3 regions of the Paenarthrobacter sp. R1 genome follow, and region 3 is predicted to be linked to each of the others. Evidence: riboswitches for the same ligand, from Rfam matches in the RefSeq annotation. Region 3 holds a riboswitch; each other region holds the start of a gene.
What was found. A riboswitch is a leader RNA that binds a small molecule or an ion and turns the genes downstream of it on or off. The one in region 3 is predicted to bind cyclic di-AMP.
Positions count from the first base shown of each region.

Region 1: another riboswitch for cyclic di-AMP. It lies ahead of QN084_RS01095 (NlpC/P60 family protein); the one in region 3 lies ahead of QN084_RS16650 (C40 family peptidase).
Region 2: another riboswitch for cyclic di-AMP. It lies ahead of QN084_RS13255 (M23 family metallopeptidase); the one in region 3 lies ahead of QN084_RS16650 (C40 family peptidase).

Region 1 is NZ_CP127115.1:224,787-232,219, forward strand. Features, by position in the region: gene QN084_RS01065 (multicopper oxidase family protein) at 1-85, opposite strand, end outside; gene QN084_RS01070 (SHOCT domain-containing protein) at 85-357, opposite strand; gene QN084_RS01075 (metal-sensitive transcriptional regulator) at 541-810, opposite strand; gene QN084_RS01080 (metal-sensitive transcriptional regulator) at 1,028-1,360, shown strand; gene QN084_RS01085 (heavy-metal-associated domain-containing protein) at 1,377-1,604, shown strand; gene QN084_RS01090 (heavy metal translocating P-type ATPase) at 1,664-3,886, shown strand; gene QN084_RS01095 (NlpC/P60 family protein) at 3,964-4,731, opposite strand; cyclic di-AMP (ydaO/yuaA leader) riboswitch at 4,735-4,932, opposite strand; gene QN084_RS01100 (heavy-metal-associated domain-containing protein) at 5,172-5,489, shown strand; gene QN084_RS01105 (hypothetical protein) at 5,764-6,234, shown strand; gene QN084_RS01110 (DUF305 domain-containing protein) at 6,380-7,021, shown strand; gene QN084_RS01115 (F510_1955 family glycosylhydrolase) at 7,122-7,433, shown strand, end outside.
Region 2 is NZ_CP127115.1:2,719,916-2,727,348, reverse strand. Features, by position in the region: gene QN084_RS13270 (TlpA family protein disulfide reductase) at 1-555, shown strand, start outside; gene QN084_RS13265 (vitamin K epoxide reductase family protein) at 629-1,255, shown strand; gene QN084_RS13260 (TrkH family potassium uptake protein) at 1,414-2,844, shown strand; gene QN084_RS13255 (M23 family metallopeptidase) at 2,882-3,589, opposite strand; cyclic di-AMP (ydaO/yuaA leader) riboswitch at 3,713-3,886, opposite strand; gene QN084_RS13250 (SURF1 family cytochrome oxidase biogenesis protein) at 4,319-5,176, opposite strand; gene resB (cytochrome c biogenesis protein ResB) at 5,166-6,797, opposite strand; gene QN084_RS13240 (cytochrome c oxidase assembly protein) at 6,794-7,433, opposite strand, start outside.
Region 3 is NZ_CP127115.1:3,422,830-3,430,262, reverse strand. Features, by position in the region: gene QN084_RS16660 (HNH endonuclease) at 1-215, opposite strand, end outside; gene QN084_RS16655 (NlpC/P60 family protein) at 437-1,225, opposite strand; gene QN084_RS16650 (C40 family peptidase) at 1,320-2,063, opposite strand; cyclic di-AMP (ydaO/yuaA leader) riboswitch at 2,068-2,227, opposite strand; gene QN084_RS16645 (M23 family metallopeptidase) at 2,374-3,204, opposite strand; cyclic di-AMP (ydaO/yuaA leader) riboswitch at 3,209-3,425, opposite strand; gene QN084_RS16640 (iron-dependent transcriptional repressor DtxR) at 3,682-4,377, opposite strand; gene serC (phosphoserine transaminase) at 4,715-5,845, shown strand; gene QN084_RS16630 (DUF3027 domain-containing protein) at 5,918-6,568, opposite strand; gene QN084_RS16625 (cold-shock protein) at 6,578-6,961, opposite strand; gene QN084_RS16620 (hypothetical protein) at 7,155-7,370, shown strand; gene QN084_RS16615 (helicase-associated domain-containing protein) at 7,422-7,433, shown strand, end outside.

The DNA.
Region 1 (7,433 bases), 1.6 Mb from region 3:
ACAGCAGGCCGGCCGCGCCGGTCACGGTGGCCACCGCCCCTGCACCGCCCAGGAGCAGGGCAGTACGACGGCTCAAAGGCTGCATCAGGTATCGTCCCCTAGGACCTTGAGCCGCTCACGGTATTCTTCCGTGCTCAATTCTCCCCTGGCGTACCGTTCATCCAGGATCCGCCGGGCGGCACCGGCGCCCGAAGCGGGACCGTCCGCGCCGGGGCCCTGCCCGCGCCCGGTTCCACCATGGTTCATACCGCCGGAGAAAAACCGTACGGCAAGGACCGCCAGCAGCACGATACCGAGAATCAGAAGCGCCCAGAACAGCCACGTCAAGCCCATCATCGAACCATATCCGCCCATCATTTTCCTTCTCCGTTCCTATGGCATCGGCTTCGGTACCGGCGGTCGGCCCCGGGAGCCGCGGCAGTTCGTGTCCTTCGGTGCAGCGATGGCGAATAATGCGCCCCTGGGACTCCGGGGCCCAGTCCACAACCGGAGCGGCCCGCGCCGGCTCCCTCCATGGGTTGGATTTTCGGTCGTCGCGGCTCAGGCGAGAGACAGGAAGAGTTTTTCCAGGTCTTTCTTGTCCATGCTGGCATCTTCCCGGGTGATGCACTGCTCCAGACCAGTGGCGATAATGGCGAACCCTGCCCGGTCCAAGGCCTTCGAAACCGCTGCGAGCTGGGTGACGACGTCTTTGCAATCGCGGCCATCTTCCAGCATCCGGGTGACGGCGGCGAGTTGCCCATGGGCTCGCTTGAGGCGGTTGATAACGGGTGCGAGTTTAGTTGAATCAAGTTGCACGGCGTTCTCCATAGCTGGGCGAATACTGCCCACAATATACCCGTGCGGGTATAAGGGCCAGTGTCTGGGTGCCTGCACCGGCGGCTGAACCAGTTGCAGGGGGAAACCCAATGCTTATTGAGCGGCACCCCTTATCTAGGCCGCGCGGCTACGCCCACGTCCCTGGCGCCCGCGACGGATGCCCCGAACGTCGTTTGATTTATACCCCTCCGGGGTATAAATTTGGGATATGCAGGAAGAAGCCGTAGTAAGGGATAACATCGACGCCATCCAGCCGGCCGGCGGCCACGGATACAGCGGTGGCAAAGAAGCGTACCTGCGCAGGCTGAAGCGTATCGAAGGCCAGGTACGCGGTATCGCCCGTATGGTCGATGAGGATTCGTACTGTATTGACATCCTGACTCAGGTCGCAGCAGTGAATAAGGCGTTGCACGCGGTCAGCCTTGGGCTGCTCGAGGAGCATATAGGCCACTGCGTGGTAAATGCCGCCGCCGAATCAGATGCGGCCGGCGAAGCCAAAGTGAAAGAAGCGACAGAGGCCATCGGACGCCTGCTGCGCTAGAAAAGAGGAGACTGCCATGAGCGTCACCACGAACGTCAACATCTCAGGCATGCACTGCAACCATTGCATTGCTTCAGTCACCGAAGAGCTCCAGGAGCTTGAAGGTGTCGAGGGAGTGGCTATCGACCTGAACAAAGACAGCATTTCCCGCGCCGTCATCACTTCGAGAGCGGAGCTGGACACACGGCAAGTCCAAGAGGCCATCGCTGAAGCCGGCTACGCTGTCGTCCCCGACAGGGTCTGAGCGTGGCTACGGAAACTCTAGCTACCGGCACCCGGGTCATTGAACTGGACATCCAGGGCATGACCTGCGCCTCTTGCGTTGCCCGGGTGGAACGCAAGCTGGGAAAACTTGACGGCGTCGAGGCGAGCGTGAACCTTCCGCTGGAGTCCGCGCAGGTCACTGTCCCGGACTCCATCACGGACCAGCAAATCCTGGACACCGTAACGGCAACCGGTTATTCGGCGGCGCTGAAGGCATCAGGAGGCTCCCGGGATGTACAGGACGCCGACGCCGGGACGACCATGGCGGAGGGACTGCTCGAAGGAGACCGGGAAACCAGGTCGGCCGGGTCGGTGCTGCTTCCGCGGCTGCTGCTCGCTGCGGCCCTCACATTACCGGTCGTCGTCATCTCGATGGTCCCGGCAGTACAGTTTCCGCATTGGGGATGGGCCGTCTTCGCACTGAGCCTTCCCGTCGTCAGCTGGGCTGCATGGCCGTTCCACCATGCTGCGGCTGTCAACGCGCGCCACTTTGCGTCAACGATGGATACGCTGGTTTCCATCGGGGTCAGTGCTGCTTTTCTATTCTCTGCATGGCAGCTGTTCGCTGACCCAAACCTGACCGCGCACACGGGAATGGCGATGGATGCCCATGCCCTGTACTTCGAAGTCGCGGCCGTCGTGACCACTTTCCTGCTGCTCGGCCGCTTTTTGGAAGCAAACGCGAAGTCGCGGGCAGGAAGCGCACTTCATGCCTTGCTGGACCTCGGGGCGAAGGAGGCTACGGTCCTCCGGGACGGCGTCGAGTCCCGGATTCCGGCGGACCGTCTCGAGCCCGGTGACGTGTTCGTCGTCCGCCCCGGCGAGAAAATACCCACCGATGGTTTCGTTGTCGAAGGCCAAAGTGTGGTGGATACATCCCTGATCACCGGAGAATCATTGCCGGTCGATGTAGGTGTTGATGACACCGTGATCGGCGCAACGATCAATGCCAACGGGCGGTTGCTGGTCAAGGCAACCCGGGTGGGCAGTGAAACGACTCTCGCGCAGATGGGGCGGCTGGTAAGCCAGGCCCAGAGCGGAAAGGCCCCGATTGCCCGGCTGGCGGACCGGATCAGCTCTGTTTTTGTCCCCGTCGTGCTGGTTCTCGCCGCAGTGACCTTCGGCGCATGGTTCTTTTCCACTACTGATCTGCAGCACTCCTTTACTGCTGCGGTGGCGGTTCTGGTGATTGCGTGCCCCTGCGCGTTAGGGCTGGCCACGCCGACCGCATTGCTCACGGGGACCGGCCGTGGCGCTCAGTTGGGCATACTCATTAAGAGCCCACAGGTCCTGGAAGACACTCGGACCGTAGACACCATCGTGCTGGATAAGACCGGCACCGTAACCACAGGCCAGCTCTCCGTTTCCGGAGTGCACTCCTTTACTTCGGCCACCGAAGAAGAGATCCTTTCCTTGGCCGGAGCAGTCGAGGTTGCCAGCGAACACCCCATTGCTCATGCCATCGCACGCGCAGCGACTGAGAAGGCGCCTCTGCTGCCTGTCGCAGGGTTTTACAGTGCACCCGGCGGGGGCGTCCGAGGAACCGTCAACGGCCGGTCGGTCGTTGCCGGCCGGGCGGCCTGGCTGGTGGAGAACGGTATTAACCCGGCGCCGGACCACTACGAAGCTCTGTCCGCCCAGGAGCAGTCCGGAGCGACTGTCATCTGGGTCGGCGTAGACGGGGAGCCAACAGGCCTCATTGCGCTGAAGGACACCCTCAAGCCCGGCTCTGCCGCCGCGATCGCGCAACTCAAGGAGCTGGGACTTAGGCCGATACTGCTGACCGGCGACAACGCCTCGGCTGCCTCGGCAGTGGCAGCGCAAGTGGGCATCCCCGCAGAAGACGTGCTCGCCGGCGTGCTTCCCGAAGGCAAGGTTGAGGCTATCCGCGGGCTGCAGGCCAGCGGGGCCACTGTTGCCATGGCCGGGGACGGGGTGAATGATGCGGCGGCGCTGGCCCAGGCCGACCTTGGCATTGCCATGGGCAGCGGGACGGATGTCGCCATCGCTGCCGCGGATCTTACGGTCATGGGAAGTGACCTGGGCCAGGTCGCGCAGGCCATCAAACTGTCCCGTCGAACCTTGGGGACGATCAAGACCAACCTGTTTTGGGCATTTTTCTACAATGCCGTCGGCATCCCGGTCGCCGCCCTGGGGCTGCTCAACCCGATGATTGCGGGGGCCGCGATGGCAGCCAGTTCAGTTCTGGTGGTCTGCAACTCACTGCGGCTGCGCCGTTTCGGGCGGCGTCACAAGGTGTAGTCCCCGGTGTCAGCAAGGGATGCTGAAGGCCTGTGAGTCACCGCCCCAAGGCAGTGACTCACAGGCCCCTCAGCGCTTTACTTGCCGGCCCGGACGAAGGTGACGGCGCCCTTGGAGGTCATCCAGGTCAGCGGGTGGACGGCGGTTTCGTTCTTGCCGTTCAGGCCGGAGCTGAGGACCTGGCCGTTGCCAACATAAATTCCCACGTGCCCGGGTTGCATCACCATGTCGCCGGGCTGGGGATCGGCAACAACGGTGCCGTAGTTCATGAACTGCATCGGGCCGAGGTCTCCGACCGGGATCCCTGCAGCGTTGAGTGCGTTTTCCACCAGCCGTGTGCAGTCCTGGATCATGCCGATCTGGGCATAGGCGGAGGAAACCATGATGGCGTTGACGCCGCCGGCGGCCGGCGCCCCAACAGGAGCCGCTGCAGGCGTGACGGTGATCTGCGCCTTAGCCTTAGCAGGTGCAGCCGGCGCGGTGACGGCAGGGGCTGCAGGCGCCTCAGCGACGACTGGCTTGGCTACTGCTACGACGGGCGCAGGCGTGGTCTCCACGGCAGGACGCTCGAAGGAGATTTGGACTGTGGCGTCCGCGCTGAGGGGAGTCTGTACCTGGCTGGTGAGTTCCAGGTTCGAGGTCGGCTCCGCATCGCGCTGAGTCGGGGCCGCGGCTGCCTGCTCGGCGATACCGCTGGTCAGGACAAGGCCGGACGCTGCCGCGATGACAGCGGCCTGGCGGCCCACACCGCCGGCGTTTGCAGCGACGGATTTGGACAGTACCGCGAGGGCGCTGGTCTGGACAGGGACCGCACGGCGGCGGCCGTGAGCTTTGCGAATGGGCATGAAAGGGCCTCTCCCACTGCCTGCGAGGTTAGCTGTCGGATTCGGATGGGAGACACCCGGCCGGGCCGGTACGCAAAACGCACCAGACACGGCTTCACCCCAAGACCCGCTTTAAGCAGGCCGTTGTTGGGTTCCCCGTCTCTGCCGGACGAAAGTTGCGAACGGATCCCGGGCAGCGGCAGAGTTAGGCAATCGACTCGGGAGTGCCGCATTCGGCGAAACCGGCACGGCTTAGACCGTAGTTCACACAAGCAGCATTTGTCACATTTGAATAACGGCGAGTCCGACGTCACACGTGTCCCATTTGTTGGAGATACCCCCCAGGGGTAAGCTATGGGTGTTGTCCGTGAAGTGGTATGTCCCGGCAGTGCACCGCACCGCCTCTCACAGCCGTTCAACCCCAGCGCCCATTACTCCTTCGTCAAGGAATGGAAACTGACATGTGTGGAACCGAAAACCGTACCCAGCTGCCGCTGGCCTCCTCCGCATCGGGGTGCAGCTGCTGCTCGACCGAAGCCTCCTCTGAGCCCACCACAGCCGCAGGCACCGGCGCCGTTGAATTCGCTTTGGATGGTCTGACCTGCGGGCATTGCGTGCAGACTGTTGAGAAGGCCGTCGCTGCCCTTGATGGTGTGGAATCGGCCTCCGTTGATCTCGTCCCCGGCGGCCGCTCCCGCCTGCTGGTGGGAGGCAGGGCCGATGAGGCAGCCGTGCGGGAGGCTGTCACCTCCGCTGGCTACACCCTTGCCAGCACCTAACATCCGCACTTCCACACTTCCACTGCGGACCTCCTCCCGGGGGCGTTGTGCACCCCGGGAGGAGGGCAATGGACGGGCCACCGGTCCCGCTGGCACACGGGCGGCCGGAATCCGCTCCTGAACAGGCGTCGCGGATCGCCCCGTTCATCACTAGCCGGTGGAAACAGTGAAACCAAATCCCATCCAGACGCGTTGAAAAGGCGGTAACCGGAAGGGACAACACCCCCTTGCCGGTACCCTTATGACATCGAACCTGCACGGAAAGGAGGAAGTTGTGACTACGACACCCTATGGTCGCTTCACCGCCTTCCTCCTGCGGGCAGGATTCCTGACCGCGGCCCTGGCCATCATTGCCGGCATTTTCGGCATGCACGTCATGACCGGTGCCCACCACATGGCACCAGGCCCTGGCATGACAGCGGCAGGCCCCTCCACGCTGCAGCTGCAGGCCATGCCGGCCGGCCACTCGCATGTAACGGGGACGACCACCGGCGCGGCCGCCATTGAGACTGCGGTCACCGGTGGCTCTTCTTCTACCTGCGCCCCGGCAGGTTCGTGCCCGGAAATGTCGGCCGGCGACGGTGCCTGCGTCCTGGCCCCGGGAAACACCACCCTCTCAGCCCCGATGCCGGGAACAGCCCCCTATGAGCTGCCTGCTATTGGTGCCGCCGCTGCTCTCAGCAGCACCTACTCCTACTCACCGGGCAGCCCCTCCCCCGGTGACCTCTGTATCAGCCGGACGTAAACCACTCCTCTGCGCCGAGCTCTCCACCGGCGCACCGTCCAGCCAATGACCTGCATGAAACAGCCGAGCCCGGCGCGGGTTTGCCGCTGCATGCCATCACCAAGGGCGCCCAGACGCCGCTGATACTTTTGAGGACCTGATTTTCATGAAAAAGACCCTGACAATTTCTGCTGCCGCCCTCGCCGCAGCCCTCGCTCTTGCCGGTTGCTCGGCCGGGTCGGGCTCCGGCAGTTCCGGGACCGGCAGCATGTCCGGCATGAACCACGGCAGCTCCGGGATGTCATCGGACTCCGCCCCGGCAACTTCAGCAGCAGCTATGGCTGAGTTCAATGACGCGGACACGATGTTCGCACAGATGATGATGCCGCACCATGTCCAGGCAGTAACGATGAGCGACATCATGCTCAAAAAAGCGGGCCTTCCCCCCGCTGTGACGGACCTGGCCACCAAGATCAAGGCAGCCCAAGGCCCGGAGATCGAAAAGATGACCAGCTGGCTTCAAAGCTGGGGCCAGCCCACGATGATGCCCACCGAGATGTCTTCTGCGCACAGCATGGAGGGGATGATGGGCGAGGATGACATGGCCAAACTCGAGGCCGCCCAGAGCGCCGAAGCCGCCAAACTGTTCCTGACCCAGATGATCGCCCACCACGAAGGCGCGGTCATGATGGCCAAGACTGAAACCACCAACGGCAAGAACGCGGACGCGGTCCAGCTCAGCGAGGACATCGTCAGCTCCCAGGACGCCGAGATCCAGGAAATGAAAGACCTGCTGGCCACCCTGTAGCCAGCATAAGTCCGGTGCCGGCCCCTTCCCCACCCCCCCGGGGGGCCGGCACCTCCCCTTCATTCTTCCCGGTTCATCCGGCCCACCCCTGGAGTTTCCCGTGCCCCTGCATTCTTCACCCCGTCACCGGCCTGTTGCTGCCCTCGCAGCGGCCAGCGCCCTGCTGTTTACGCTGTCCGCATGCACCCCGGGCGCAACCGCCGCTCCGGGCGCCACACCCGCTCCCGCCGCCTCAGGCCTGCCCAGCTCCCACGTCCACGGTTTAAGCGTGAACTCCGAAACCGGACAGATACTGCTGGCGACCCACGAGGGGCTCTTCGACATCTCAAAAAACACGAGTGTCAAAATTGGACCCACAAACGATCTGATGGGTTTCACGGCCGCCATGGACCAGGGCGTGTTTTACGCCTCC
Region 2 (7,433 bases), 700 kb from region 3:
GGCGGGGCACTGCTTGCCCTCGCCGGCTGCGCAAGCCAGGATGATCTGGCCGAGCAGGCCAAAGCCGGAGACGACAAAAACTACATCGCCGGCGACGGGTCCGTGAACGAATACCCACCCGCCTCACGCGGCTCCCGGGTCTCCCTGGAAGGCCAGCTCTTCAACGGCGAGAAGATTTCTGCCCAGGACTGGGCCGGCAAGGTCGTGGTCCTGAATTTCTGGTACGCAGCCTGCGCACCCTGCCGGGTCGAGGCGCCGGACCTGGCCGCCCTCCACCTCGAATTCAAGGACAAGGGCGTGCTGTTCTACGGGGTCAACGTCCGCGACGACGCCGCAACCGCAGAAGCCTTCGAACGGACCTTCAACGTGCAATACCCCAGTTTTGATGACAGCGACGGCGGCGTGCTGCTGGCAATGACCGAGTACGTCCCGCCCCGCGCGGTACCCACCACCCTCGTGCTCGACACAGAAGGCCGCGTCAGTGCCCGGATCCTCGGGGTCTCCCAAAAAGGAACCCTGAAAGCACTGATCACCTCCGCCGCGGCCGGATCCTGAACAGACACCCCGCCGTGAATCCAACCTCAAGGAATCCCTCCCCATGACCAGCACCCCACCACCGAACGGGACGATGCAAACTGCCGGTTCCACCGCGCAGCCACAGGCCCCCCGCTTCACCCGCGACAAGCCCCTTGGCTGGCTCCTGCTCATCACCGGGGTCATCGGCTGGCTGGCCTCCGGCACCTTGGTCTTGGAGAAACTCGAAGTCCTCAAAGACCCCGGATACCAAACCGCCTGCGACATCAATCCGTGGATTTCCTGCGGCCAGGTCATGCAGACCTGGCAGAGTTCGGTCTTCGGCTTTCCCAACATGTTCATCGGGATCGTGGCGTTCGCTGTCATCATCACCACCGGCATGGCACTGCTCTCCGGCGCCACCTTCGCGCCCTGGTACTGGGCAGGGCTCCAGGCCGGCGTCACCCTTGGTTTTGCCTTTGTCGTGTGGCTATGGTCGCAGGCCCTGTACTCGATCCACATCCTCTGCCCCTTCTGCATGATCGTCTGGGCAGCAATGATTCCCCTCTTCGTCTGGGTCACGGCCCGAAACCTCACCCACGGAATCATCAAGGTCCCCGCACGGGCCGCGCGGATTGTGGGCGAGTCCGGCTGGATCATCACTGCCCTGCTCTACGTGGCCGTGGCCGCGACCATCTTCTTTGCGTTCCTTCACGTGTTCATTGGCACCTCCGGTTTCTAAAAAGGGCCCCCGGAGCGCGGCCTAAGTCCTGCTGCCGCAAGGATGGCTCGCTCCGCGGGCGGCCCGACGTGCCGGACGTGGAACCTCTGACGTGCACCAGAGCCGCGTCAACGGGCCCCGCCCCAAACCTTCATCGCCCCGCCAATCGAGGAATGCCCATGGCCCGGAACCAGCCAAAGCCCAGGACCGCCAACCGGAGGCCCGGCCCACCGGACCGCGAGGGAGCGGGGATCCTAACCGGCCTGCGCGACCTCATCGACAACATCGCCAACAGCTCCCCTGCCCGGTTGGCTTTCAGCGCCTTCGTGGTGGTGATTCTGCTCTTCACCGGCCTGCTGTCCTTGCCGGCGTCCTCCGCCACCGGTGAGCAAACACCCCTCCATCAGGCCATGTTCACGGCCGTCTCCAGCGTCTGCGTCACCGGACTGACAGTAGTATCCACCGCCACGCACTGGTCCTTCTTCGGGCAGCTGGTCATCCTGGTGGGCATTTTCGTCGGGGGTTTGGGCACGCTGACGCTCGCGTCCCTGTTGGCCCTCATGGTCAGCAAGCGCCTGGGCGTGCGCGGCAAGCTCATCGCCCAGGAAGCCATGAACAACGCCGGAAGGTTCGGTGAAGTCGGTACGCTCCTGCGGATCGTCATCGTGACCTCGGTCGTCATCGAAGCGGGGCTGGCCATCGCCCTGATCCCCCGCTTCGTGGTCCTGGGCGAGCCGTTCTGGCAAGCCGTGTGGCACGGCGTCTTCTACTCCATCTCAGCTTTCAACAACGCAGGGTTCACACCCCATTCGGACGGGATCGTCCCTTACGAAACCGACCTGTGGATCTTGGTCCCGCTGATGCTGGGCGTTTTCCTCGGCAGCCTGGGCTTCCCGGTAGTCATGGTCCTCCGGCAGAACGGGCTGAACTGGAAGAAGTGGAACCTCCACACCAAGCTAACCATCCAGGTCTCCCTCATCCTGCTCGCGGCAGGTACGGTCCTGTGGGCAGTCATGGAGTGGGACAACGTTCGGACCATCGGTACCTTGGAGGCCGGCGAGAAGGTCATCCATTCGCTCTTTGCCTCTGTCATGACACGCTCGGGCGGTTTCAACTTGGTGGATCAGAACCAGATGGAATCCACCACGATGCTCCTCACCGACGCGCTCATGTTCGCCGGCGGCGGGTCGGCCTCCACAGCCGGCGGCATCAAGGTGACCACCATCGCCGTCATGTTCCTGGCCATAGTGGCCGAAGCCCGCGGCGATGCCGACGTGAAGGTCTATGGCCGCACCATTCCCCAGGGCACCATGCGGGTGGCGATCTCCGTGATCGTCGCAGGAGCCACCATTGTGTCCGTCGCCGCCTTTCTGCTCCTGCAGATCAGCGGGGCCTCCCTTGACCGGGTACTGTTCGAGACGATCTCGGCCTTTGCCACCGTGGGACTGAGCACCAACCTCAGTGCCGAACTGCCGCCAATCGGGGTGTACGTATTATCGGCTCTGATGTTCGCAGGGCGCGTTGGCACCGTCACCCTGGCCGCTGCACTGGCCCTGCGCCAACGCAGCCAGCTGTACCACTACCCCGAAGAGCGACCGATCATTGGCTGACCCCGCCCCTGGAGGGTGGGAGGTGCCACCATCCGGGTCAGATCCAGCCTTGCGGATTTACCGTCTGACCGTTCAGGAGTACTTCGAAATGCAGGTGGCAGCCGGTGGAGGCTCCGGTGGTCCCGGCCGCTGCAAGCCGCTGGCCGGCGGTCACGGTCGCCCCGACAGCGGTTTCGATGGACGCCAAGTGGTTATAAGTACTCTTCAGGCCGTTACCGTGGTCCACCACAATCCTGTTTCCGCCTCCATAAGCGGACCAACCGGCCTCCACGACCGTTCCAGCGCCCGCAGCGAATACTGCGGTCTGACACGCTGCCACGAGGTCAAGACCGGTATGGAGCTCCCCGGAGCCGCTGATCGGGCTGGAGCGGATACCGAACGGCGAAGCGACCGACATGCTGGCCAGCGGCGCGCCGAGCCGGGCAGAGGAAGCAACGGGTGCGGCAGCGACAGCCTTCGGCGCTGCCGTGCCCGCGGCGGCAACCTGGGCCTTGGCCGGCGCGGGCACCGGCGCCTGCTCGGTGGTGACAGCCGGCCGTTCATAGCTGATGGACGCCCCGGCAGAGGCCTGAACCGGTGCAATGGAAGCTTTTGTCGCTGCGGCTTGCACGGCCGGACCGGTTCCGGTGGGGGCTGGGCCGGCGTGGGCTGCGGTGAGTGAGGCCGTCAGGATCGCGGCGACGCTCAGCGTGGCGGCAGCGGTGACCTGTTTGCGCCGACTCCCGCCCGGCCCGGCAGCCGGCACCGCCCGGTGCTGCTGCGTAGTCCGGGAAGTCCTAGTCCGGGATGTCGTCGGGGCAGCCGCGCGGGGGAAGGGACCTGAGGTTGGTTTTCGGCGCCGGCCATGGGGGGATGAGGAAGTCAAAGGGGATCCTTTCGTTCGCCTGCGAAGTTAGCTGTCGGGTTCGAGCCAAGGAAAATGCCCGGCCGCTGACCCGGTGGCCATCTGACCACCGGCGTCGCGGCTTCACCCCAAGGCAGGCTGGCTGCCGATTGTGGGTCCTCCACCCCCGCCGTGAAAAGGGATAGTCGTTTGATGCTGCCGGCGGGGCTGAGCGTACGGCATCAAGGGTTTTAGTACAGAAAAACCTGAACTAATAGTAGCTACAAAGCGTCATCGTTACAATTTCGTGACACGGCGTTGGGCGGCACCGGGGGCTTGAACCCGGCGGGGTGCTGCTTCCGGCAGTCCTGAACACAGCAACATCTGGGCAGTCCTCAGATGTGCAGCCAATGGTGTCAACGAACCCCGCCTCGGGATGGTTCCGGTACTGGGGCCTGCCACCACGGAGCCCTTGTGATTGAGGTCCCGGTGCCGCGGAGCACGTCGGGACCAGCTGAAGGATCCTGGTGTTCTCGCACGAGTACGCGGTTCGTTTCTGCGGAAGAGGGTAGAACCGGACAACCACGCCCAGGGGCCTGTCGGTGTGACAGCCTGGATGTCACTGTCGACCGGTCCAGGGCGCGGGGGGGGTTAGAGCCCCATGGAGTCCAGAAGGGCGTCTTCTTCTTCGGAGCCGGAGCGCCTGGGCCGGGAGGGAGCCCGGGGCTGCTGAACGGCTTCAGCCGGGTCCGCCGTGTTCTCCGGCATGTCGGATTCCTCGCGCCCGATCCGGGCCTGTTGCCGTGCCATGTATCCGAAGCCGACGAACGCCAGAACTCCAAAGGTGATCCACTGCAGGGCATAGGACAGGTTCGACCCTTCCTTGACGGCGGGTGCGGCGAGTGGCTGGGGGGCCACGGACGGTGGTGGAGACTCCGAGGTCATCACCCCGTAGCTGCCCGTCATGAGCGGGTAATCCAGTTGCCTCCCGTAATGGGACAGGTCGATGCTGGCCAGTTGGCCCTCGGGCGCGTCACGGCCGAGATCAGGTTCGGACGGCTTGATCCGGATGACCGCTGCAACCTCACCGGTCGGTGGGCCGGGCACCGCGTCGGGGTATCCGGGCCGGTCATTGCCTATCGGCAGCCATCCTCTGTTGATCGCGATCGTCTCACCGGAGCTCAACCGGAACGGGACCAGAACCTCGTATCCGGCGGCGGAATTGTTGGGCCGGTTCCTGACGATTCTCTGGTCCTGCGCAAGGTACCAGCCCGTCACCGATACAGTCGTCCACTTCGCCTCAGGGTCGGCAACGGCGAAGTATGTACTGGCGTCCTTGAACGGCACGGGGGGTTTGTCATAGTTCTCCTGGACCCTGCGGATCTCGGTCACGGCCTGATTCCGACGCTCCATCTGCCAGTTCCCGAGTCCAATGCACGCGGCGGCGAACAGTGCTGCCATCATCAGGAAACCGGCCCAACGCCAGGACAGCAGGAACCTATACGCCACCGGGGTCCTCCTGGATCTGCCACTGCCCGACCAGCAGTGCGCGGATGGCCGCCGCTTCGGCGGCCAGGCGGTGGTCCTCGCCGCGGGCCAGCAGACCGTATTCGACCATGGTTCGTCCGTCCTCGTGGGTGCCGGCGCGGACCCAGACCCTGCGGCGGTTCACGTACAGCGAGGCCAGCAGGCCAGCGACGGCCATCAACGAGAAGATCAGAACGCCGGTCTGTCCGGGGGTGCTGCGGATGTCCACGCCAATGTAGCGTTTGAGGCCATCGAAGCTGATGCTTCCCTTGCCCTCGGGCAGCGTGTATGTGCCACCGGGAGCCAGTGTGATGCCCTTGGCGGGCAGTTCCCGGCCGTTGAGCTGGGTCAATCCCTTCACATCCAGGTTGTAGACATTCTGCGGCGCGCCGGTGTCCAGGCCCAGATCCCCATAGTAGGAGTTCAGGTTCAGTTGGGGGTTCAGCGGGTCCGGGTCGAAGCTGTAGGCGACCCCTTCATCATTTTTGATCGCGGAGGGCAGAAAGAATCCCACGAAACCCAGTTGCGCCGGACGGGCATCTGGAACCTTGATGACAACCGTTGATGTGTAAACCCCATCGTTCGGGATGCCCACGACCGGTCCGCTGAATGCCGTATCACCATTGCCGTCCCGGACCGTGATGACCGGGGCGTAGCCGTTGCCGACCAAAAAGACGCCCACCTCCCCGAAATAGACAGGGTCATTGACCTTAAGCGTCCGGGGTTCCTGGGCTGCACCGGGAGCATCCCTGGTTCTCAGCTGGGCGGTGAAATCAATAGGCTGGCCGAACTGCCTGCTGGACTCCCGGTCGAACCGGACAGCGAACGTGTCCAAGGTGACCGTAAACGGCTCCAGCCACGAGGACTGGAAGTTCGTTCCGGGCGCAAAGTTGTCGTAGCCCACGAGCGTGTTGACGAAGGTATCGCCTTCGATCAGGATTTTCTGTCCCCGGAACCCGAACAGCCCGCCAATGGCCAAACAGATCAGGACGCCGATCAACGAGGTGTGGAACACCAGGTTGCCGGCCTCCTTCAGGAAGCCGCGCTCGGCACCCAAGGACGGCAAAGCTGCTTTTTCGTCCCTGACCTGGACCCGGTAGCCGCGCTTCTTCAGTGCAGCGGCCGCGCCGGCGATGGCGGCCGCGGCAGGTATCCCGGCTTCCGCGGGCACCTGCAGGGTTCCGTACTCCGGCAGCCGGGAGAGCCGCTTCGGGGTCCGCGGAGGGTGCGAACGCATGGCTTTGTAGTGGGCGCGGGCCCTTGGAAGCACACAGCCGATCAGGGAGATGAACAGCAGAATGTAGATGGCGGAGAACCAGGCCGAGGAATAGACGTCGAAAAGCTGCAGTGCATCCAGGAGTGGTCCGTAGTCCGGGCGGTTCTTGATGTACTGGGTGACGAGCGAAGGGTTGGCCGGACGCTGGGGAAAGAGCGATCCCGGCACCGCGGCGATAGCCAGCAACAGCAGCAGGAACAGGGCTGTCCGCATACTGGTCAGCTGGCGCCAAGCCCAGCGCAGCATGCCAAAAGCTCCCAGCGGCGGCGGGGTGGGGCCGGCGTTCTCATCAGTGCGGGCAGGGCCCGCAGGGTTATCAGTGCTCATCGTCGGCGCACCGGTCGGTTGGCCAGTTGGCGCAGGTATTCGTTGTAGGCGTCCAGATCCGGGTCCCCTGCCACGGCTGCCGTCCGGTCCGCCTTGACCCACCCACGGGCCTCCTCCCGCTGCCACCGCACGAGGATGAACATCAGCAACAGCACCCCGGGCAGTTCCCCATAAGACCATGCCAGTCCACCGGCCAGGCCCTGGTCGGCCATCGGGTCCACGTTCCAAGTTGCCGGTGGTGCCGCGAAGAACTTGACCATCGGGGCGGTGGCCATCATGATGACAACCCCGAAAAAAGCGTGCAACGGCATCTCAGCAAAGATGTCCAGCATCCGGCCGAAGTGCGTTTGCCTGGTCGGCAGCGGATCCGCTGAAATCAGTGGCACCGTGAACAGGATGCCGGCGGCAAGGAACAACAGCTCGAGTCCGACGTGCCCGTACCAGTTGGGCAGCAGCAGGTCCGCAAGCCCGGAGAAATAGACGCCGTAGAAGCTGAGCAGGAACAAGGGCACCATGAAGGCCGGATGGATGGCCAACCGGCCCCAGCGGGAGCGCAGGCCCCAGAGGGCCGCCTTCAGGACCGGCCGGCCCAACCGGCCGTGCGGGGTCGCCCGCAGCAGCAAGGTGCCGGGGGAT
Region 3 (7,433 bases):
CGCCGGCTGACGGCCGTGATCCTGTTGTACCGCGGCCGGATGTAGCGATTGAGGAGGATCACGGACGGGCGTCCCAGAATCTCCTGCGGCCCGACGACAGGTTCGCCGCCTTCGGCCACTACGCTTGCTTTTCCGGTGAGCACAAGGACCAGCGCCCGGCGGAAGGTAACTACCGCCAGCGGTTCATATCCAGCATTCAGAACGAGTGTGCGCATGCACGTACCTCTTAACGGCCGCACCCGCCAGGGGCACGAGGGCCGGCTGCCCTCTGCATGTACGGGCTGTGGATCGACACCATAAGAGTAAGCACTTATATGCCATATCAACGAATTATCAGTGGAATTAGCTTGTGATGTCGCCCACAGGCCCCGGCCCTGCCCCTTAAGACGGAAATACCCCGCAGGTGAAACCTGCGGGGTATTTCCTCAAAGTTCGATCAGCCGTTGACCCGGATGAAGACCGGACCGGAGCCGACGTTGACGCTGAACAGAGCAGTGGTGGATCCGTTCCATCCGCCATGCACTGCCATGCCGTTGCCGACGTAGACGGCGATGTGTGCCTGTCCGGCCAGACCACCGTTGGCGTAGTAAGCGAGGTCGCCCGGCTGGGCTTCCGCTGCGCTGACCGTACGTCCAAGGGAAAGGTAACCCGCAGGCCAGTCATGGAAGTTGATACCCACGGCTGCGAGGGAGTTGGTGACCAACATGGTGCAGTCCTGGGTCACGCCGAGCTGGGCGTAGGCTGCAGCGGCAATGGCCGCACCGAGGCCACTGGAAGCAGCCGGAGCCTTTGCTGCCGGTGCAGCGTTGCTGACTGCCACGGTTGCGCCGCCAGCAGCGTTGGAAGCTGAGGCAGTGGCTTCCTGTGCGGAGCTCTTCGCTTCAGCCTTGGCCGGGGCTTTCTCCACGACGGGCGCGGGCGCCTCGACCGTGGTGACAACCGGGCTCTCGTAGGAGATGGCAACGGTGGAGTCAGCGGCGATGGTGGACTGCACGACGGACTGGATGTCCAGGGAGGTGGTTGAGGTGGACTCGCGATCCACATTGGTATCCGCCGCATTGGCAGCAACGCCACTGGTCAGGACCAAGCCCGAAGCCGCGGCGATGACGGCTGCCTGGCGGCCGACGCCACCGGCGTTCACCGAAACTGCCTTTGCAATCACGGCAAGTGAGCTGGTCTTGGGAGCCTCGGCCCGGTGCCGCGCAACCTTGTTTGCACTGGTCATGATGATCTCTTTTCGTTTCCGCGTGCTGCTGGGAAGCACGCGGGTCATGGGCAGGCCAGCACCCGGGGGGCGCGCTGGCTTACCTGGACGGTTTTTAGCGCAGGGTGAAGAAGGAGGAGGTTCCGGTAGAAGCTACCGAGTGAAGCAGCGTGCCCTGGCTGGGGTTCAGGGCGCTGACCATCATGCCGTTGCCGACGTAAATGCCAACGTGGGCACCGCCGTTCTGCATGACGAGGTCGCCGGGAGCGGGAGTGCTGGTGGGCTTCATGGCGGTCCATGCATTGACGCGGGGGATGCTGATGCCGGCCTGCGCGTAAACCCACTGGGTGAAGCCGGAGCAGTCCCAACCGTTGGGGGTGGTGCCGCCCCAGACGTACGGGTGGCCGATGCCGGTGTACGCGATTGCTGCGAGGCCCGAAGCCGCGGCGCTGGCTGCGGAATCCTTGGAGCCGGCGGACTTGGCGGTGACTGCGCCCTCGCCCTGGCCGGCATTCTGGTTGCCGTTCGCCTGGGAGCGCTGCGTGGTCTGGGAAGCGCGCTGGATCTTGGGGGCTTCCTTGGTAACCACAACGGGGCTCTCAAAGGAAACAGTGGCGGTTGGTTCCGCCGTGACGACGGCGGTGGTCACCAGCTGCTGTGCGCTGGACTCAGCCTTGGAAACGTCAGTATCCGCTGCCTGGGCAGGAAGGCCGACGCTGAGGACCAAGCCCGATGCTGCTGCAAGGACTGCGGCCTGGCGGCCGACGGTTCCGGCATTCGCTGAAACAGCCTTGGAAAGAGTGTTCAACGGGGTAACCGCCTGGGCGCGGTGGCGCGCAGAAGTAGTGCGTGATGACACGAAGGTAGCCTCTCCCAATGCCTGCGAGGTGAGCTGTCGGATTCGGATGGGAGTCATCCGGCCACACGCCGTTGGAAGCGTTTGTGACTTAACCCCAAGGCCCTCTTTCGAAGACCAAAATTGGTTCCCCCGCCCCTGCCAGACGAATTATGCGAACGGACCTTGAGTGGTGGCAGAGCTAGGCAATCCACCCAAGTGCATCGGCCCCCTAAAAAGCCGATGCGCTTTGTACGGTACAACAGTTGAACGCAAATGTCACATTCAGATCACGGGGCGTGTCAAGAATGCGAGAGACGACCATCAACTCGGGTTATAGCCAGCCCATGGGGTCGACGACTTCGCCGTTGACCTGGACTTCGAAGTGGAGGTGGCAGCCGGTGGAAGCGCCCGTGGTGCCGCTCAAGGCAACGGTGTCTCCGCGATTCACGGTGTCGCCGACCTTGACGTTGAATGACGACAAGTGGTTGTAGGTGGTTTCCAGGCCGTTGCCATGGTCCACCACCACGCGGTTGCCTCCACCGTATTCGTGCCAACCCGCAAAGGTGACCTTGCCCGCCGCAGCAGCGTGGACTGCCGTGCCGCACTGGGCCACGAAGTCCTGGCCGCGGTGGAAATCGCCGCTGCCGCCTGTCAGCGGACTGATGCGGTAGCCGAACGGTGATGCAGTGCTGAGGGTGTCCAAGGGGCTGGCCATGGTGCCCTTGGAGGAGCTGGCCTGGATGCTTCCCACGGACTGGGCGCTCAGCAACTGCTTGAGCTTGCCGTCGGGATCCGCCTTGGTTGCCACCGCGGCGCGGCTGAAGTCGATCTTGGCGGACGCTTCCGCGGAGACCTCTGGCTGGCTCCCGCCGCCCACGGCCAGTGCGGCCTCAGTCTGCCCGGACTCGGACGTGGCCATGACGGGACTCGTTGCAGGCAGGCCGACAGTGAGCGCAAGACCGGTAGCAGCGAGTGCTACGCCGGCCTTCTGCCCTACACCACTGGCTGCTGCGAAATCGGCCACCTGGCGCATCGGGCTCTTACGGCGGCGCACCTGACGCTGGGTGTCACGGGGCCGGATCTCCGATACTACGCGGGCTGGCCGCAGCTCAGTAGCGGGGCCGGTAGCGCGTCGACGGCCCCTGACGTTCTGCGAAGTCAAACTCTGTTCCTCTCTCAAAAGCCTGCGAAGTTAGCTGTCGGATTCGGATCAGAGAGTGCAAAGACCCGGCCCGCACGCAGCGCTCACGGCACACAGGTATCCCAGGAGGGAATTGCGTAAGTAAGGCACTGCTGCTGCGGACTTCACCCCAAGGCTGCTTCTCTAGGCAGCCGATTGTGGTTCCCCCGCCTCTGCCAGTAGATGTTTAACACCCCTGATCTGCTGGCAGAGCTCGGCTCCAGATCAGGTAACGCTTTGATATCGGCGCTAGTAGATAACTATAGGGGATTAAGGCCCGCGGTAATAAATTCGTTATCTACAGGGCGGTCGTTTTTTGCCTGCTCCCCTTATCACCTATCCGCGGAAACCGCAGGTCACACCGCCGCGCGGCGGCGTGACGTGAGATCAACCACGCCCATGGCAAGGCAAAGGCGCCCACATGGAGTGAACGCCTGCACCCTGCCGGCCTTTCGCTTGCTAGCCGACTGCCACGAATACGTGGGCAGCTACTTCCGGCGGCAGCTCGAGGGCCCCTTCAATCCCCGGCACCCGGACGGAGATGTAGTCCCCCACGCGCTCCAGGGAAACGGCTGCACCCGGGCGGATGCCGCCCTCGTCCAGCTGGGTCAGGAGTTCGGGCTCAACCTGAATGGGCTCGGCGAGCCGGCTCACCACAACGCGGGAGTCGGCAGCGTAACCATCCATTGCCTGCAGGAGGTTGACGTCCGGGCGGAAGGGAGCTTGGACAGCGAGGCCGCCCAGGGCCTCCAGGCCGGGAATCGGGTTCCCGTACGGGGATTGCGTGGGATGCTCCAGCAGTTCATACAGCCTGCGTTCCACGCGTTCGCTCATCACGTGCTCCCAGCGGCACGCTTCGTCATGGACGTACGCCCAGTCGAGGCCAATGACGTCGGCAAGGAGGCGTTCAGCCAAGCGGTGCTTGCGCATCACTTCGGTGGCGCGCTTGCGGCCAACTTCCGTGAGCTCCAGGTGCCGGTCATTGGACACCACCACCAGGCCGTCGCGCTCCATGCGTCCGATCGTTTGGGAGACTGTAGGACCGGAGTGGCGCAACCGCTCAGCGATGCGGGCGCGGAGAGCCACGATGTTTTCTTCTTCAAGTTCCAAAATGGTCCGAAGATACATCTCAGTGGTATCGATCAGATCCGTCATCCAGCTCAGCTCTCCTCGAACGCAGTTCTTGCGTAATGTCCACCGTACCGCGTCCGTAGAGGCTGCACGTCCCCCTGCGCCACCCTGTGAACGCGTACCCCAGCCTAGCTTATTTGGAATTACTCTTGATAATTTTCGAAGGGTCACAAAGGTTCCGGGTACCTTGCCTCCACCCCCTTGACGACGGGAACGCGCGCGACCACGTTCCACGTGGCGGACTATGACACCACCGGGTACGCGCACCCGCGCCTGTTCAGGCAGAATTGGGGGTGTCGAAGGGGCAGTTGATGCCACCTGCCACCTCCCCGTCTTTGACCGATACACATTGGAGCCACGCGTGAGCGACACCAGCATCACCATTCCCGCCGACCTGCTGCCCAAGGACGGAAGGTTCGGCGCCGGACCGTCCAAGGTCCGCCCGGAGCAGATCGAAGCCCTGTCCGCTGCATCGAAGACCATCCTTGGCACCTCCCACCGCCAGGCACCGGTCAAGAACCTCGTAGGCTCCGTTCGTGAGGGCCTCAGCCAGTTCTTCCGTGCTCCTGAAGGGTACGAGGTAGTCCTCGGCGTCGGTGGCTCAACGGCGTTCTGGGATGTCGCGGCTTTCGGCCTCGTGGAAAAGAAGGCCCAGCACCTGTCCTTCGGCGAGTTTGGCTCCAAGTTTGCAGCCGCCACCAACAAGGCTCCGTTCCTGGACGAGTCCTCCATCATCAAGTCCGAGCCCGGGACCCGCCCCGCTCCAGCTGCGGAAGCCGGCGTGGATGTATATGCGTGGCCGCAGAACGAGACGTCCACCGGTGTGGCTGCGCCGGTCAAGCGCGTTGCCGGCGCCGATGAGGGTTCCCTGGTGCTGGTGGACGCTACTTCCGCAGCTGGTGGCCTTGACGTGGATGTGGCTGAGTCCGACGTCTACTACTTCGCACCGCAGAAGAACTTCGCATCCGACGGCGGCCTGTGGCTCGGCCTCTTCTCCCCCGCGGCGCTTGAACGCGCTGCCCGCATCAAGGCAAGCGGCCGCTGGATTCCTGATTTCCTTGACGTGCAGACCGCCATCGATAACTCGAAGCTGAACCAGACATACAACACGCCTTCGCTTTCCACCCTGGTGACCCTGGATGCGCAGGTCCAGTGGCTCAACAGCAACGGCGGCCTAGACTTCGCCAGCAAGCGCACGGCAGATTCTGCCAGCCGCGTCTACTCGTGGGCAGAGTCCTCCGAATTCGCGACCCCTTTTGTTGCCAACCCCGAAGAGCGGTCCAACGTCATTGCCACCATCGACTTCGACGATTCGATCGATGCCGCGGCCATCGCCAAGGTGCTGCGCGCCAACGGCGTGGTTGACACCGAGCCCTACCGCAAGCTGGGCCGCAACCAGCTGCGGATCGCGACGTTCGTTGCGATCGAACCGGACGACGTCTCCGCCCTGCTCGCCAGCATTGACTACGTGGTGGGCGAGCTGAAGAAGTAGCCCCCACAAATAATCGGCGCCTGCCGGGAGAAGCTCCCGGCAGGCGCCGATTATTTTTAAAGTCTTGGTGGATCAGGCTTCCGGGGAGTCTGCAGGCTCCTGCACGGCGTCCTCGGCGTCCGCGTCGGCATCGTCCGCGTCTTCGGCCGGTTCATTCCTGGAAGCCTCGGCTTCAGCTTCTTCCGCCTGCACGGCTTCTTCCGGGACTTCTCCGGCGGTCTCCTCGACCAATGGCGTCTCGTCTTCCGGCCGGACCCGCTTGGCCCACGGGACCCACTCGGGCGCGAGGATGGAGTCCTCCGAGGGCAGCAATCCCAGCTCGCTCACGGTCACAATCTTGGAACGCGAGTTCCGGGTGACCACGGCGTACCACTGCCACCCGCCATAGCCGGGCAGCTTGGATTCGAACAGGTGGGTGACAACGCGGTCGCCCTCGGATTTGGCCCCGATGTGGGCGCCTACCTCGCCGGGCTTCGCGATACCCTCCACTGCTGTCCGGGCCACGTCGACGGCGGCAGCCAGGAACGCGTCCGGCTTACCGGTGCGCCACACCGGAACTCCGGCGCGGGGCTTCGGCGCAGCACCCTTCCGCGCGGGGACTTCCTTGGCTGCCGGGCCGGCCCCGCTCGCAGGGGTCTCCCCGTTGGCAGGAGCCTCGGCAGCGGAGGCAGCATGAGATGCGTTCCCGGCGGCCTGCGTATCCTGTGCGGATTCGGAAGTCATGGCTGTTCCTTAGGCTTCCAGCTCGTCGGCAACCTTGCGCAGTGCCGTACCGATTGCCTTCGCCTTATTGCCTTCCGGGTACTTTCCGGAGGACAACGTGCCGGAGAGGTTGTCCAGCACAGTGACCAGGTCCTGGACGAGCGGAGCGAGGTCCCGCGCGTTCATACGCTTGGCCTTGGCGATGGAGGGGGTCTTGTCCAGGATACGCAGGCCCAACGCCTGCGCCCCGCGGCGACCGTCGGCAACGCCGAACTCCACCCGGGTTCCCGCCTTAAGCTCGGTTACGCCCGCGGGCAGGGCCGTCTTGGGCAGGAATACTTCCTGGCCGTCTTCGGCCGCGAGGAATCCGAAGCCTTTGTCCTTGTCATACCACTTGACCTTGCCGGTGGGCACGTAATCAACCTTCTTCGTTCTTGCGTGGGAAACACGTCAGGCCGGCGCCGCATCCACAGGGTCCTGCGGGATCAGGGGCGACAGCCCGGTCCGTGTGGGTCTGCTCCTTCAAGGTTATCCTGCCCGGCCCCCTATTCCCGCTTTGGCGCTTCGCGCTTAGCGGAAGCGCACGGCAACCGGATACCTTTGGAGCATGACTTCCCCGGGTTACCGCCGCCCCCTGACTGTTGCTGCCGCCGTCGTCGCCTTTGTTTCGCTGGCTGCCGTGGCAGCGGTCATGGCCATTGCCTTCAACGGCGGGGCCGCACCCGTATGGGTTACCTCGACTGCACTCTACGGACTGCCGATAGCCTTCATCATGGCCGTTTTCCTGGTGGTGGACGCAGCCCGCCAGCGCCGGCGCCAATAGCCGCTGCGGCGGGACAGGCATCTGCGTGCCGCTGGCGGTAACGTTGAACTGATGTCCCTGATT